Regions from separate parts of the Gluconobacter albidus genome, predicted to be linked through region 1. Evidence: predicted binding sites of a transcription regulator. Region 1 holds the regulator's gene; the other holds the start of a gene.
The links. The regulator HrcA, encoded in region 1, represses chaperone genes, less so after heat shock. The targets are predictions, from matches to a motif close to GTTNGCACTCNCNNNNNGNGAGTGCNAAC.
Positions count from the first base shown of each region.

Region 2: groES (co-chaperone GroES) is a predicted target of HrcA. The motif match lies at 1,760-1,788, and genes of this name have one in related genera.

Region 1 covers NZ_CP014689.1:3,067,335-3,074,018, reverse strand. The annotation lists gene A0U94_RS14105 (penicillin-binding protein 1A) at 31-2,694, opposite strand; gene hrcA (heat-inducible transcriptional repressor HrcA) at 2,802-3,872, opposite strand; gene rph (ribonuclease PH) at 3,956-4,678, shown strand; gene rdgB (RdgB/HAM1 family non-canonical purine NTP pyrophosphatase) at 4,678-5,274, shown strand; gene A0U94_RS14085 (cation:proton antiporter) at 5,448-6,671, shown strand; gene A0U94_RS14080 (amidohydrolase family protein) at 6,672-6,684, opposite strand, start outside.
Region 2 covers NZ_CP014689.1:817,153-823,836, forward strand. The annotation lists gene A0U94_RS03620 (S-methyl-5'-thioadenosine phosphorylase) at 1-352, shown strand, start outside; gene A0U94_RS03625 (hypothetical protein) at 405-668, opposite strand; gene A0U94_RS03630 (dienelactone hydrolase family protein) at 775-1,485, opposite strand; gene A0U94_RS03635 (DUF4169 family protein) at 1,528-1,734, shown strand; gene groES (co-chaperone GroES) at 1,864-2,154, shown strand; gene groL (chaperonin GroEL) at 2,205-3,845, shown strand; gene A0U94_RS03650 (TonB-dependent receptor domain-containing protein) at 4,125-6,684, shown strand, end outside.

The DNA.
Region 1 (6,684 bases):
CACTCATAAGGGGGGTCTGTTCTGGTGGCCTTAGTATAGGCCGCCCACGCCAATGTCACCATCGGATGGAGCAGGTTTCTGGGCCTGTCCTGGTGCTGCGGACGACCCGGTTCCAGGTGTGCCGCTTCCGGGCTGGTCCGGCATCTGGGCCATGCCGCTTTCGGAATCCGAAATCACGCTATCCGCGCCCGTATCGGCGGCGGTCAGAGCCTCGGTTCCCGCGCCGAAGCCATGCAGCTCAACAGACGCCCCCGGAACCTGATCAGTCTTGAAGCCATCGACGGCCGAAATGCGTCCCGTGTCGTAGCTGGCCAGCGTAATACCGTCCGGCACACGGAAGTCGAGCTTCGGACGGCTGGCCAGAGCGACCTTCATGATCTTGTTCCAGATCGGCCCGGCAATACGGCCACCATCAGAATTGCGACCCAGCGTCTGGGGTGTGTCGAAACCAACCCAGACCACCGTGACGATATCGGGGGAAAACCCGGCAAACCAGGCATCATGGAAGTCCTGACTGGTGCCGGTCTTGCCCGCGACGGGACGGTCGATGCCAACGCCCGCCATACGGCCGGTGCCCCGGGCGATCACGTCCTGCATCATTTTCACGATCTGGAACGTGCTCTGCTCGCTGGCAAGCGTCGGGCGCGTATCGGTCAGGGAGGGCACGGATACGCTGCCGGGTACTGGCGTGGCCAGGGCGACAGTAGGCGGAGCGGAAGTAGGCGCGGCGGGTGGTGTCGTCCCGGCCGCCGGGGTACCGTCCGCAGGAACAGGCTGCTCGCTGGGCGGAGCCTGCATGGCGGTGCCGAGCTTCAGGCCGCCAGCCTGCCACAACACGCTCCCGGCACGGTCCTGAATGTCGTCCACGAGGGTGGGCGTGACGATGTGGCCGCCATTGGCGATCGTGGCGTAGGCCGCAGCCTCGCGCATGACGGTGGTTTCGACGGCGCCCAGCGCTGCGGGCAGAACATGCGGCATTTCCGCCACGAGCCCGGCGCGGATGGCCGTATCGGCGACCGCCTTCATGCCGAGATGGGCGGCGACACGGATCGTGACGAGGTTGCGGCTTTCGCGCAGCGCGTCATGCAGCGTCGTCGGGCCCCAGTTGTCATGCTCGTAGTTCTGCGGATGCCAGTCGCCATAGGAAATGGGCGAATCGTCGAAACGCTCGGACGGGGAAATCCCCTGTTCCATCGCGGCAAGATAGACGAACGGCTTGAACGACGACCCCGGCTGACGCAGCGCCTGCGTGGCCCGGTTGAACTGGCTTTCATGGAACGACCAGCCGCCGACCATCGCCAGAACGCGGCCCGTATGCACATCCAGCGTCACGGCCGCACCTTCGACCTGCGGGATCTGGCGTAGGGCCGCCGAACCGCCTTCCTGCGGTTCGATCATGATGACATCCCCGGCACGCAGCGAATGCGCCCGGCGCGCCCAGCTGATGTCGGTCCCAAGAAGTGCGCCTTTGCGGGGGCTGCCTTCCTCGATCCAGCCGACATGCGTGCCACCCGGAAGCACAACCGCCAGACGCCACTCGCGCAGCATCCCGCCGGGCGGCGTGACATGATCGAGCGCGCTCTCCCAGCCGTCATCCTGAATGTCCGACAGGTTGCGCAACGGCCCCCGCCAGCCACTATGGGCGCGGTCGTAATTCATCAGCCCTTCATGCAGCAGGCGCGTCTCGGTGGTCTGAAGGTTCTGGTCGAGACTGGTGTGGACCTCCAGACCGCCCTGCGCCGCACGGTCCTGACCATACTGGGCGATGAGCTGACGGCGGACTTCCTCGCCGAACCATTCGGAATCCGGCAGAGGACCAAAACGCTGCTTCTGCTGCGGGACCAGCGGCTCCTGCTTTTCCTGATCGGCCTGCTCACGGGTCAGAACGCCTGCTTCAACCATCAGGTCCAGCACAAGGTTGCGGCGACCCATTGCGGCCTGCGGATGCAGGAACGGATTGTAGTTCGTGGGCGATTTGGGAAGTGCTGCCAGAGAGGCGGCTTCGGCATCGTCGAGCTGGTCGAGCGGCTTGTTGAAATAGCTCTGCGCAGCCGCGGCGACACCATAGGCACCGTTCCCGAGATAAATGCCGTTCAGATAGATTTCGAGGATCTTGTCCTTGGACAGCACCTGCTCCATTTTCATGGCGAGCAGGGCTTCCTTGATCTTGCGGTCGAGGCTTACGACGTTGCTGTTGAGCAGCATGACCTTCGCCACCTGCTGGGTGATGGTCGAAGCGCCCAGCGGGCGGCGACCATGACGCGCGAAAATGTCCGTCAAGCCCGCACGGCCGATCGCCATGAAATCCACGCCGCCATGCGTATAGAAATTATGGTCTTCCGTGGCGATGAAGGCATTCTTCACGCGCTCGGGGATGGCGTTGATCGGCACGAAGATCCGGCGTTCGTTCGCCAGCTCGGCCATCAGACGGTCATCGGCAGCATAGATGCGGCTGACGGTGGGCGGCTGATAGGCGCGCAGGCTGTCCACGCTGGGCAGATCCGCCACCAGCTTGGCATAGGTCGTCCAGCCCAGAACGCCCGCCCCGGCCACGCCTACAAGCCCCACACCGGCGATGATCGCCAGGGACTGCCGGTAGCGGCGGAAACGGGGAGGGCGTGGTGGCGTGGCGCCCGGACCTTGAGGGTTACCAGAACCCTGGTGGCTACGGGAGCGGAAAGAGCGTCGCGTCATGCCCCCTGCATAGCATTATTCCGCCCCTTTCGTCGCCCCGTCTAAAAAGGTCATTTCATGAAAGAGGCGTAACCCCGGGACCATCATCCCGAAACGTTCAGACGCCCTCAGCCCAGAAGACGCCCCACCATCCGCGCGGTATAGTCCACAACAGGCACGATCCGCCCGTAATTCAGACGGGTCGGGCCGATCACGCCAATCGCCCCCACGATTTTCTGGGCTTCGTTGCGGGCAGGCGCCACGATCATAGACACGCCCGACATCCCGAACATCCCGCTTTCACGCCCGATATAGATCCGCACCCCTTCGGACGCATCCGCCAGTTGCAGCAGTTGAAGCATGGTCTCTTGCGTCTCCAGATGGTCGAACAGCATGCGGATCGTCGTCAGGCGCTCGATTTCCGTGATGTCGGCCAGCAGCTTCCCCTGCCCTTTCACGAACAGCGTCCCTCCATCGGCGTCCCACGTCGCAAGACCGCTTTCGATCACACTGGCCGTCAGGGCATCGAGTTCATGGCGGCTGGCATCCATTTCGCTCCGGACCCGCTCGCGCAGCGTGCCGAGCGTCAGGTCACCAAGACGGGCGTTCAGGTAGTTCCCGGCCTCGACAAGAGCGGAAGGCGGCACGCCGGGCGGGGTCTCGATGATGCGGTTCTCCACCTGCCCGTCCGAACCCACCAGAATGACCAGAACCCGCCCCGGACCAAGTGCTACGAACTCTATATGCTTGAGCGCGGCATCCGATTTCGGCGCGAGCACCAGTCCGGCAGCGGAAGACAGGCCCGACAGAAGGGACGACGCTTCAGACAGGATATCCTGATAGGACCGCCCGTGAATATCGAGCCGGCTGTCGATGCTGGCGCGGTCTTCTTCCGTCAGGGTGCCGAACTGGAGCAGGCCATCCACAAACAGGCGCACGCCCTTTTCGGTCGGCAGACGCCCGGCTGAAACATGCGGGCTGAACAGCAGCCCGGCCCGCGCCAGATCCGCCATGACATTGCGGATCGTGGCCGAAGACAACGCCGGTTGCAGGCGCTGGGCCAGCGTCTGGCTGCCGATGGGCTCACCCGTTTCGACATATTCCTCAACGATTTCACGCAAAATCGCGGCTTCACGATCTCCCAGACCGTGCGGCATCGGGATGGAAGGGCGGAACAGGGGAGGCTGTGGTCGCATCATGGTAAACCCACTGTCGGGGCTGGATGGGTCTGCGTCAAACGCGCTAGAGGCGGGACATATTCTTCCACGGGATCTTTTTTGACATGACTGACACCGCACGCAAGCGTCCATCCGGGCGGGCGCCGGACGAAAACCGCATTGTTTCAATCGAAACAGGCTTTGCCCGCCATGCCGAAGGCTCCGCGCTCATCCGCGTGGGCGGCACGGAAGTCCTGTGCACGGCCACGGTCGAGGAGCGTGTTCCGGCGTTCCTGCGCAACAGGGGGCAGGGCTGGATCACGGCCGAATACGGAATGCTCCCCCGGGCGACGCATAATCGCGGCCAGCGCGAAGCGGCCAAAGGCAAGCAGTCCGGCCGCACGCAGGAAATCCAGCGGCTGATCGCACGCTCGCTCCGGGCCTGTGTGGATCTGAAAAAACTGGGAGAGCGGACCATCACGCTCGACTGCGACGTCCTGAACGCGGATGGCGGCACGCGCTGCGCCTCCATCACGGGCGCCTGGGTGGCGCTGGCGATCGCGCTGAATACAATCAAGCGCTCACAGGCTCTCACGGCTCAGGTCGCGGCAGTCTCGTGCGGGCTGACAGAAGCCGGAGCCGTGCTGGATCTGGACTATATTGAAGACAGCAGCGCGCAGGCCGATACGAATTTCGTTCTGACGGCGGATGGTGGCATCATCGAAATTCAGGGAACCGCCGAGGACAAGCCGTTTCAGGAGAGCGAATTTTTCGAACTCCTCCGACTGGCAAAGCTCGGCACGACCCGACTGTTCGACGCCCAGAATCACGTACTGGAGACTGCATGATGCGGACATTGTCCCGCGGTTCGAAAATCGTTCTGGCCAGCCATAATGCCGGCAAGCTGCGCGAATTTTCCACCCTGCTGGCCGAGAGCGGGATCACCGTCATCTCGGCAGCCGAACTGAACCTCCCGGAACCCGAAGAGACGGAAGAGACCTTCACCGGCAACGCCGCCATCAAGGCCCTGGCCGCGGCCAGGGCCTCCGGACTGCCCGCGCTGGCCGATGATTCCGGCTTCTGCGTCGCGGCGCTGGACAACCGTCCGGGCGTCTATTCCGCGCGCTGGGGCGGCCCGACCAAAGACATGCAGATCGCAATGGACCGCGTACATCGGGAGATGGGCGACAGTGCCGATCACCGGGCCTTTTTCGTCGCGGCCCTGTGTCTGGCCTGGCCGGATGGCGAAACGCGGACCGTGCAGGGTGAATGTCACGGTACGGTCGTCTGGCCTCCACGGGGCGCCCATGGACACGGTTATGATCCGATGTTCGTACCGGAAGGCGGAAACCGGACCTTTGCGGAAATGACGGAGGCGGAGAAAAATGCCATCAGTCATCGCGGCAGGGCACTGGAGCAATTCCTGAAGAATTTCATCGCCTGATGACTGGAAAAAACCCAGTCTTTTCAAAAGAAAATTCCGGGTTTTCATTCTCCTCAAAGAGAGTTATTTGAAAAAAGAAACATAGAATTATTCATTACATGGAAATAAAAAATTACCCCAATTTTTTTGATCCATGTTACCCTGAACGGACCTGAAACAAAAAAGGGATCGTCATGGGGAATGTGACAGCACTGTTGGCGGATGCATTTATATTTGTCCTCGTTCCGTGGGGACTGTGGCAGCTGCTCAGACGCTCCATTCCGATTGCCATCCTGCCCATTCTGGTCGGCATTCTTCTGGCGGTCCTGCATTTTCCAGCGTCAAAAGTCGGTATTCCCTCGCTTTACGGCGATTATATCGGCTGGCTGGCCGTTCTGGTTCTGGCGTTCACTGCCGGGCTGGAAATGTGGCAGAACCCGACCCATTCTCCCGAAGCCGAAAACCTCCCCTCCCCGACGCTGGGTCGCCTGCTGGGCGGAGCACTCGTGGCGCTGGGCGTTCCGTTCGTCATCGGCACCATTCTGGTCAAGCTGTTCTTCCTGCCTTTGCACGGCTGGCAGGCCCCGCACGGGGATGGCTGGATCGGTGCCATGTCGATCGGGCTGTGCATTTCCGTCAGTGCGCTGCCGGTTCTGATCGGCATCGTGCGCGAACTGGAGCCTGTGTACCGCCCCGTCGGACAGCTTGCCCTCAAACTCGCGGTCGTGGACGATGCGGCCCTCTGGATCGGGCTGGCCATCCTCCAGTTCGCGGCACGCGGATCGGATGCGCTGCATGGCTGGACCGGATTTGAAGGGCTGGCCGTCCTGCTTCTCGTCGGCATGGCGCTCCTGAGCAGCTGGGCCACGCGAAACCTGAAAAACCCGCCGATCTGGGTGATCTGGGCCGCTGTTCCGGCCTATCTGGCCGCCGGGTCCTGGGCGAGCCACGAACTGGGGCTGCACGAGCTGATCGGTGCCTATTTCGCAGGTGCGCTCATGCCACCGCGCTGGGTCCGTCGCCTGCCGGTCGAAGCTGTGGGGACGTTCTCGCTGATCTGGCTGGCCCCGATGTTCTTTGGCCATAGCGGATTGCGGATCGACGGCGATGCGCTGACCTGGCCGTCCGTTCTGGCATCCCTGCTGCTGGTCGTCATTGCGATCGTCACGAAAATCCTTGCCGTATGGATTTTCCCGCCGGCTCCGGGCCTGACACACCGTCAGGCACTGGGTATCGGCTCCCTGTTGCAGTGCAAGGGGCTGATGGAAATCGTGGCGGCAACCATTCTGCATGCGCATGGCATGATTTCGGAATTTGCCTTCGCCTCGCTGATGGTTCTGGCCGTGATTTCCACGACGCTGACCGGGCCCATGTTCCGGCTCGTCTCGGGACGTTCACGCCCCGAGACCGTAGTATAATCAGTCCTTCGAA
Region 2 (6,684 bases), 860 kb from region 1:
CCGGTCCTGGGGCTGTTCGGTTGTGGGCATGACGAACATGCCGGAAGCCAAGCTCGCACGCGAAGCGGAGATGAATTACGCAACCGTTGCGATGGTCACGGATTTCGACTGCTGGCACACCGAGCATGACAGCGTGACGGTTGAGGCTGTCGTGAAGGTCATGACGGGGAATGCAGAGAATGCACGCCGTCTTGTGAAGGCGGTCATTCCGGTGCTGGGCAAGAAGCGCGCTGCAGATCTGACGGCCGAGCGGGCGCTGGATCATGCGATCATCACGGCCCCGGCCGCACGCGATCCGAAGCTGGTGGCCAAGCTCGATGCCGTGGCCGGGCGTGTTCTGAAGCAGGGCTGAGGCTCTGCTGAACGCCGCGCCAGCATGAAGCGGGCGCGGCGGATGTCATGGATCAGTCGAAATTATGGTTCGGGTCTGCGTTCAGGTCGATGCCTGCACGGGCATCGTCGATTTCAACGCCGTCCAGTTCTACCGGCGGCAGATCCTTGACCGGAGTGCCCTGCGGCACGCCTTTGATGGCGATCAGGTCGGCGGCTTTTTCGAGATAGCCTTCGGGGCCGCAGGCCGGTTTGCCATCGGCTTCCCACAGAAGGCGCGCTTCGTGACGGATCGCGGCATCGTGCTTGGGGTCGTCTTTGAGCGGGTTGGTGCTCATCTTGAAACTCCTGTCTGATCCGGTGCGGTATTCGCCGGGCCTGTCGTCATTATAGACCCCTTCCACGGTTTTGCGACAGTCTGTGTCATCGTGTCGGGGGTGCGCTTCAGGCGAGATGTGTTTTCAGAAATTCGACGCTGCGGGACCAGGCGAGATCACGGGCTTCGCGGTTGAAGCTTGGCCGTTCGGGGCAGCCGAAACCGTGACCGGCGTCGTCGTAGACATATTCCTCGATCTCGGGACGGGCGTCGCGGATCTTCTGGATTTCGGTATGGGGGATGGAGGAATCCTCGCCGCCGAAATGCAGTTCGACCGGACAGTGCGGTGCGGTTTCGACATGATTGCCGATGCTGCCGCCATACCAGCTTACAGCGGCGTTCACGTCATGGGTTTGGGTCGCCGTCAGCCAGGCGAGCAGGCCACCCCAGCAGAAGCCGATGATGCCGACTTTTTCGTGCCCTGCGTCGTGCAGGGCTTTCGCGCAGGTGGCGATGTCGGCGAGCGTCTTTTCGGACGGGATCTGGCTGCGGAGTTCAAGACCTTCCGTCACGCCGGCCTGTGAGTAAGGCAGAACGACGTTGGGTTTTGCCCGATCGAAAACCGCCGGAGCGATGACGTGGAAACCCTCGGTCGCGAAGTCGTTGCAGACATTGCGGATATGGTCGGTGAGGCCGAAAATCTCCTGTAAGACAATAAGGGCGAGCGGCGACTCCGCCGAGCCGGATTCCCAGGCACCGAAGCTGTGGCCGTCCGTAGCCGTCAGCTTGACCATCTGGCCTGTCACGGGGGTTTTCTTGTCCGTTGGGCTGTGTTTCATGTCTGTATATCCAGTCCTGTCATGCCCGAAAGGCCATGAGCCATGAGCGACGTCATCAATCTCCGCCGGGAACGCAAACGCCGCAAGGGTGCCGAGGATGCAAAGGCCGCGGATGCGAACCGCCGTCTGCATGGGCGGACCAAGGGACAGAAAATGTCGGAAAACATGGAAAAACAACGGCTGAAAAGCCTGCTTGACGGACGGAAACTTTCTTCCGAGCCAGCCGGAGATGGCAGCGGGAAACCTTGACGGAAACGGGTTGGGCGCCTATATCTTTGGCACTCTCCATGTGAGAGTGCCAAATGCACTGCAGTCATTGAGTGCAGCAACCCGGTCATGCTGCTTTTTACAAGGGTGTGACCAATAATGGAGCGATCCATGACGAAGTTTCGTCCCCTTCACGACCGCGTGGTGGTCCGTCGCCTGACGGGCGAAGAGAAGACCGCCGGCGGCATCATCATTCCTGACACCGCCAAGGACAAGCCGACCGAAGGCGAAGTCGTTTCCGTCGGCCCGGGTGCCCGCAACGAGCAGGGCCAGATCGTGGCTCTGGACGTCAAGGCTGGTGATAAGGTGCTGTTCGGCAAGTGGTCCGGCACCGAGGTCAAGATCGACGGCGAAGAGCTGCTGATCATGAAAGAGAGCGACATCATGGGTGTGATCGGCTGATCAGCCGTCCCCGTTTCCTCTCGTAAAAACCTCATTCAGGAGTAAGAATTATGGCTGCCAAGGACGTAAAGTTCGGCGCTGATGCCCGCGAGCGTATGCTGCGCGGCGTTGATATCCTCGCAAATGCCGTCAAGGTGACGCTCGGCCCGAAGGGTCGTAACGTTGTTCTCGACAAGAGCTTTGGCGCACCGCGCATCACCAAGGACGGTGTGTCGGTTGCCAAGGAAATCGAACTGGCTGACAAGTTCGAGAACATGGGCGCCCAGATGGTCCGTGAAGTCGCGTCCAAGACGAACGACATCGCAGGCGACGGCACCACGACCGCAACCGTGCTGGCCCAGTCCATCATCCGTGAGGGCGCCAAGGCTGTTGCCGCTGGCATGAACCCGATGGATCTCAAGCGCGGCATCGACAAGGCTGTTGGCGTTGTTGTTGAAGAGCTGAAGAACAACACGAAGAAGATCACGTCTCCGGAAGAGATCGCCCAGGTCGGAACGATTTCCGCCAACGGTGAGACCGAAATCGGCGAAATGATTGCTTCTGCCATGCAGAAGGTTGGCTCCGAAGGCGTCATCACGGTTGAAGAAGCCAAGGGTCTGCACACAGAGCTCGACGTTGTCGAGGGCATGCAGTTCGACCGTGGCTACATCTCCCCGTACTTCGTGACGAACCCGGAAAAGATGACGGCTGATCTCGACAGCCCGTACATCCTGATCCACGAAAAGAAGCTCTCTTCGCTTCAGCCGATGCTGCCGCTTCTCGAGAGCGTTGTGCAGTCCGGCCGTCCGCTGGTGATCATCGCCGAAGACGTCGATGGTGAAGCCCTTGCCACGCTGGTCGTGAACAAGCTGCGTGGTGGCCTGAAGATCGCTGCCGTCAAGGCTCCGGGCTTCGGTGACCGTCGCAAGGCCATGCTGGAAGACATCGCCATCCTGACGGGCGGCCAGGTAATTTCCGAAGACATCGGAATCAAGCTGGAATCCGTCACGCTCGAAATGCTGGGTCGCGCCAAGAAGATCCACATCGAGAAGGAAAACACCACGATCGTCGAGGGTGCTGGCAACAGCGACGACATCAAGGGCCGTTGCAACCAGATCCGTGCGCAGGTCGAGGAAACGACGTCTGACTACGATCGCGAAAAGCTCCAGGAGCGTCTGGCAAAGCTGGCTGGTGGCGTTGCTGTCATCCGCGTCGGTGGCAGCACCGAGGTCGAGGTGAAGGAGCGCAAGGATCGCGTTGACGATGCCCTGCACGCAACCCGTGCTGCCGTTGAAGAAGGCATCGTTCCGGGTGGTGGCACGGCTCTGGCCCGCGCATCGTCCGCTCTGAAGGGTCTGACCTTCGACAACGATGACCAGCGCGTCGGTGGCGAGATCGTTCGCAAGGCTCTGCAGTCTCCGCTGCGCCAGATCGCTTTCAACGCCGGTGAAGACGGCGCTGTCATCGCTGGCAAGGTGCTCGAGAACGACAGCTATGTCTTTGGTTTCGATGCCCAGAAGGGTGAGTACAAGGACCTGGTTGCAGCCGGCATCATCGACCCGACGAAGGTTGTGCGTACGGCCCTGCAGGATGCCGCTTCGGTTGGTGGTCTGCTGATCACGACGGAAGCCATGGTTGCTGAACGCCCTGAGAAGAAGGCTCCGGCCGGCGCTCCGGGTGGCATGGGCGGCATGGGCGACATGGACTTCTGATCGAAGTCCGGTCCGTCTCCTGTCTCTTCCACGGAAGAGGCGGGAGTGTCCTGACATGTTGCAAAAAAGCCTCTGGCCTGCGGGTCAGGGGCTTTTTAAATAACTATTTAGTTGCTGAATCCAAACGAAAAACCCGGGCTGGGTATAACTGTTGCATTTATCACACGTGTTGCATTCAAGTGCCCTCTGAAAGCATGGCAGGTATGTATTTTTCGTGACAGTAACGCTCCGAGATCTTTAGAGAGGGGACAACATTCTTTTGAAGGATCTTGTTCTTTGATGAGCACATCTCGTCGCCACCTGTTGCTGTGTGCATCAATTCTCGGAGTTGGGACCCTGTCCGGGACGGCTTTCGCCGCTTCCACGACACAGCCGGAGCACCGTTCCCACAAGGCTGTGCATCACAAGGCCACCACTTCGACGGCTGCGGCCAAGACTGCAAAGCCTGCTGTTGCCGCTCCGGTTGCTGCCTCGTCCGTCGCCGTGCCGGTTGCCACGACGGCCCCGGCTTTCTCCAGCCGTCGTCGCGCTGAAGTTCTTGAAGCGCAGGGTGTCTCGGGTGGCAGCGAGCGTATGGTTGTTACGGGATCGGCTCTGGCCTCTTCCAACAACCAGAACGCCAACCCTGTCCAGATCGTGACTGCAAAGCAGATCCAGCAGACTGGTGCGACGACGCTTAGCGACTTCTTCGCGCGTATTCCGTCCATCGGTGGAACGGGTACGAACAACTCTGAAACCAACGGTACGGGCGGCGCCTCCTGCACCGATATCCGTAACCTTGGTTCGAACCGCGTACTTGTCCTGATCGACGGCAAGCGTGCGACGCTGAACGGTCAGACGAACTGTATCGATCTGAACGCCCTGCCGGTCCAGCAGATCGCCAGTGTCGAAATCCTGAAAGATGGTGGTTCCGAGCTTTACGGCGCCGATGCCGTCTCGGGCGTCATCAACATCAAGATGCGTCATGACTTGTCGGACGGTAACATCACCATCCGCGGTGGCATCACTGGTCATGGTGATAACGACACGGGTATGATCTCGGCCTATAAGGGCTGGAACTTCGATCATGACAAGGGTAACCTGACGCTGTTCGGTCAGTATATGACGCAGGGTGGCGTCATGCAGCGTAATCGCGGTTGGGCCAACCCCGTGCAGCTGACGGATAATCCGGTAGGTTCAGGTGGTGAAACCTTCGGGTCCGGCTACTCCAATTATACGCATGTCCAGAGCAGCACAACGAACCTGAATGCTGCTGTGGCACCGGATGGCAAGACAGTGAGCACTTGGGGTGCGAGCAATCGTTACCCGTATGGTGAGCACCAGAGCCTGATCAACCAGCTCCAGAACTCCAGCCTTTCGGGTGATTTCCACTACCAGTTCAACCGTCATGCCAATCTATATTCCAATGTGATGTATTCACATCGGACCAGCTCCAGCTACATGGCAGCCGAGCCGTTTGACGGTTCTGTTCCTCCCAGCACGTTGCCGTCCGTGCTCACGGTGCCGGCGAATGATCCAAACAATCCGTTTGGTCAGGATGTCGATATCACGAAGCGTCTGACGGAGCTCGGTGACCGCCGTGACGAGAACGCCACCGATACGGTTACCGCCAAGGTGGGCGTGAACGGTGCGATCGCTTATGGCTGGGATTACGACGTGTCGTATACCTACGGTTCCAATATGTCGACGGACCATCTGGAGAATGTTGGGTCGTACACGAACCTGCTGAACGCCTATGGTCTGCAGCAGGTTGATCCGTCCAACTCGGCCAGTGCCCTGGTCTATAATCCGTCGGTCTGCCCGTCCTTCGGGTGCAGCAATCCGTTCGGAACGATGGGCAAGCAGGCAGCTTCCTACGTTAACTACAACACGAATACTCATTCGCATTACCAGCTTCGTGACTGGAACCTGCGCATCAACAACAACCATGTAACGACGATGCCCTGGAAGGGCGGCGGCGATCTGGGAATGGCGTTTGGTTTCGAACATCGTGGCGAACAGCTGACCAACACGCCTGACGAGCTGATCAGCAGCGGGCAGAGCCTGACCAACACGGTTCTTCCGACCAGCGGCGGCTTTGACGTGACGGAAGGTTATGCGGAAGCCAAGGCAACACTGCTGAAGAACGTTTTCCTTGCCAAGGATCTGACGATCGACGCGCAGGGTCGTGCGTCGGGCTACAGCACGACGTCTGATACGGCGAAGAACTGGAAGGCGTCCATCAACTGGGCTCCGACGCAGGACATCCGTTTCCGTGGTACGATCGGCACGTCCTATCGCCAGCCGAACGTCTATGAGCTGTATGGCGGTCAGTCGCTTAGCTACAACCTTGCCAACGATCCCTGTGACTCGGCTCAGGTTGGAACTTATGGAGCGGCTTCGGCAACGGTTGCAGCAACCTGCGCCAAGCAGGGGATCAACACCTCCACGTTCCATCAGTCTGGTACAGGTCAGGTTCCGACGCTGGGTGGTGGTAATGCGCATCTGGCACCTGAGATCGGGCGGACCTACACGTTCGGTACGATCATCACGCCGCGCTGGATCCCGAATCTCTCCATTTCCGGTGAGTTCTGGCACTACTCGGTCAACCACACGATCAGCGCGCTTCCGACGCAGTACATTCTGGACGGTTGCTACACGGGGACCAACTCCTCGCTTTGCAATACTGTGAACCGCCTGGCAAATGGTCAGATCAACACGGTTTCTGCGACGAACCAGAACACTGGCGCGCTGCATGAGAGCGGCGTCGATTTCGACTTCGACTATCATATCCGTGTTGCGCGTCACGACATCCTGTCAGTATCCAACAACTTCCAGTACCTGCTGAACTACACGCAGC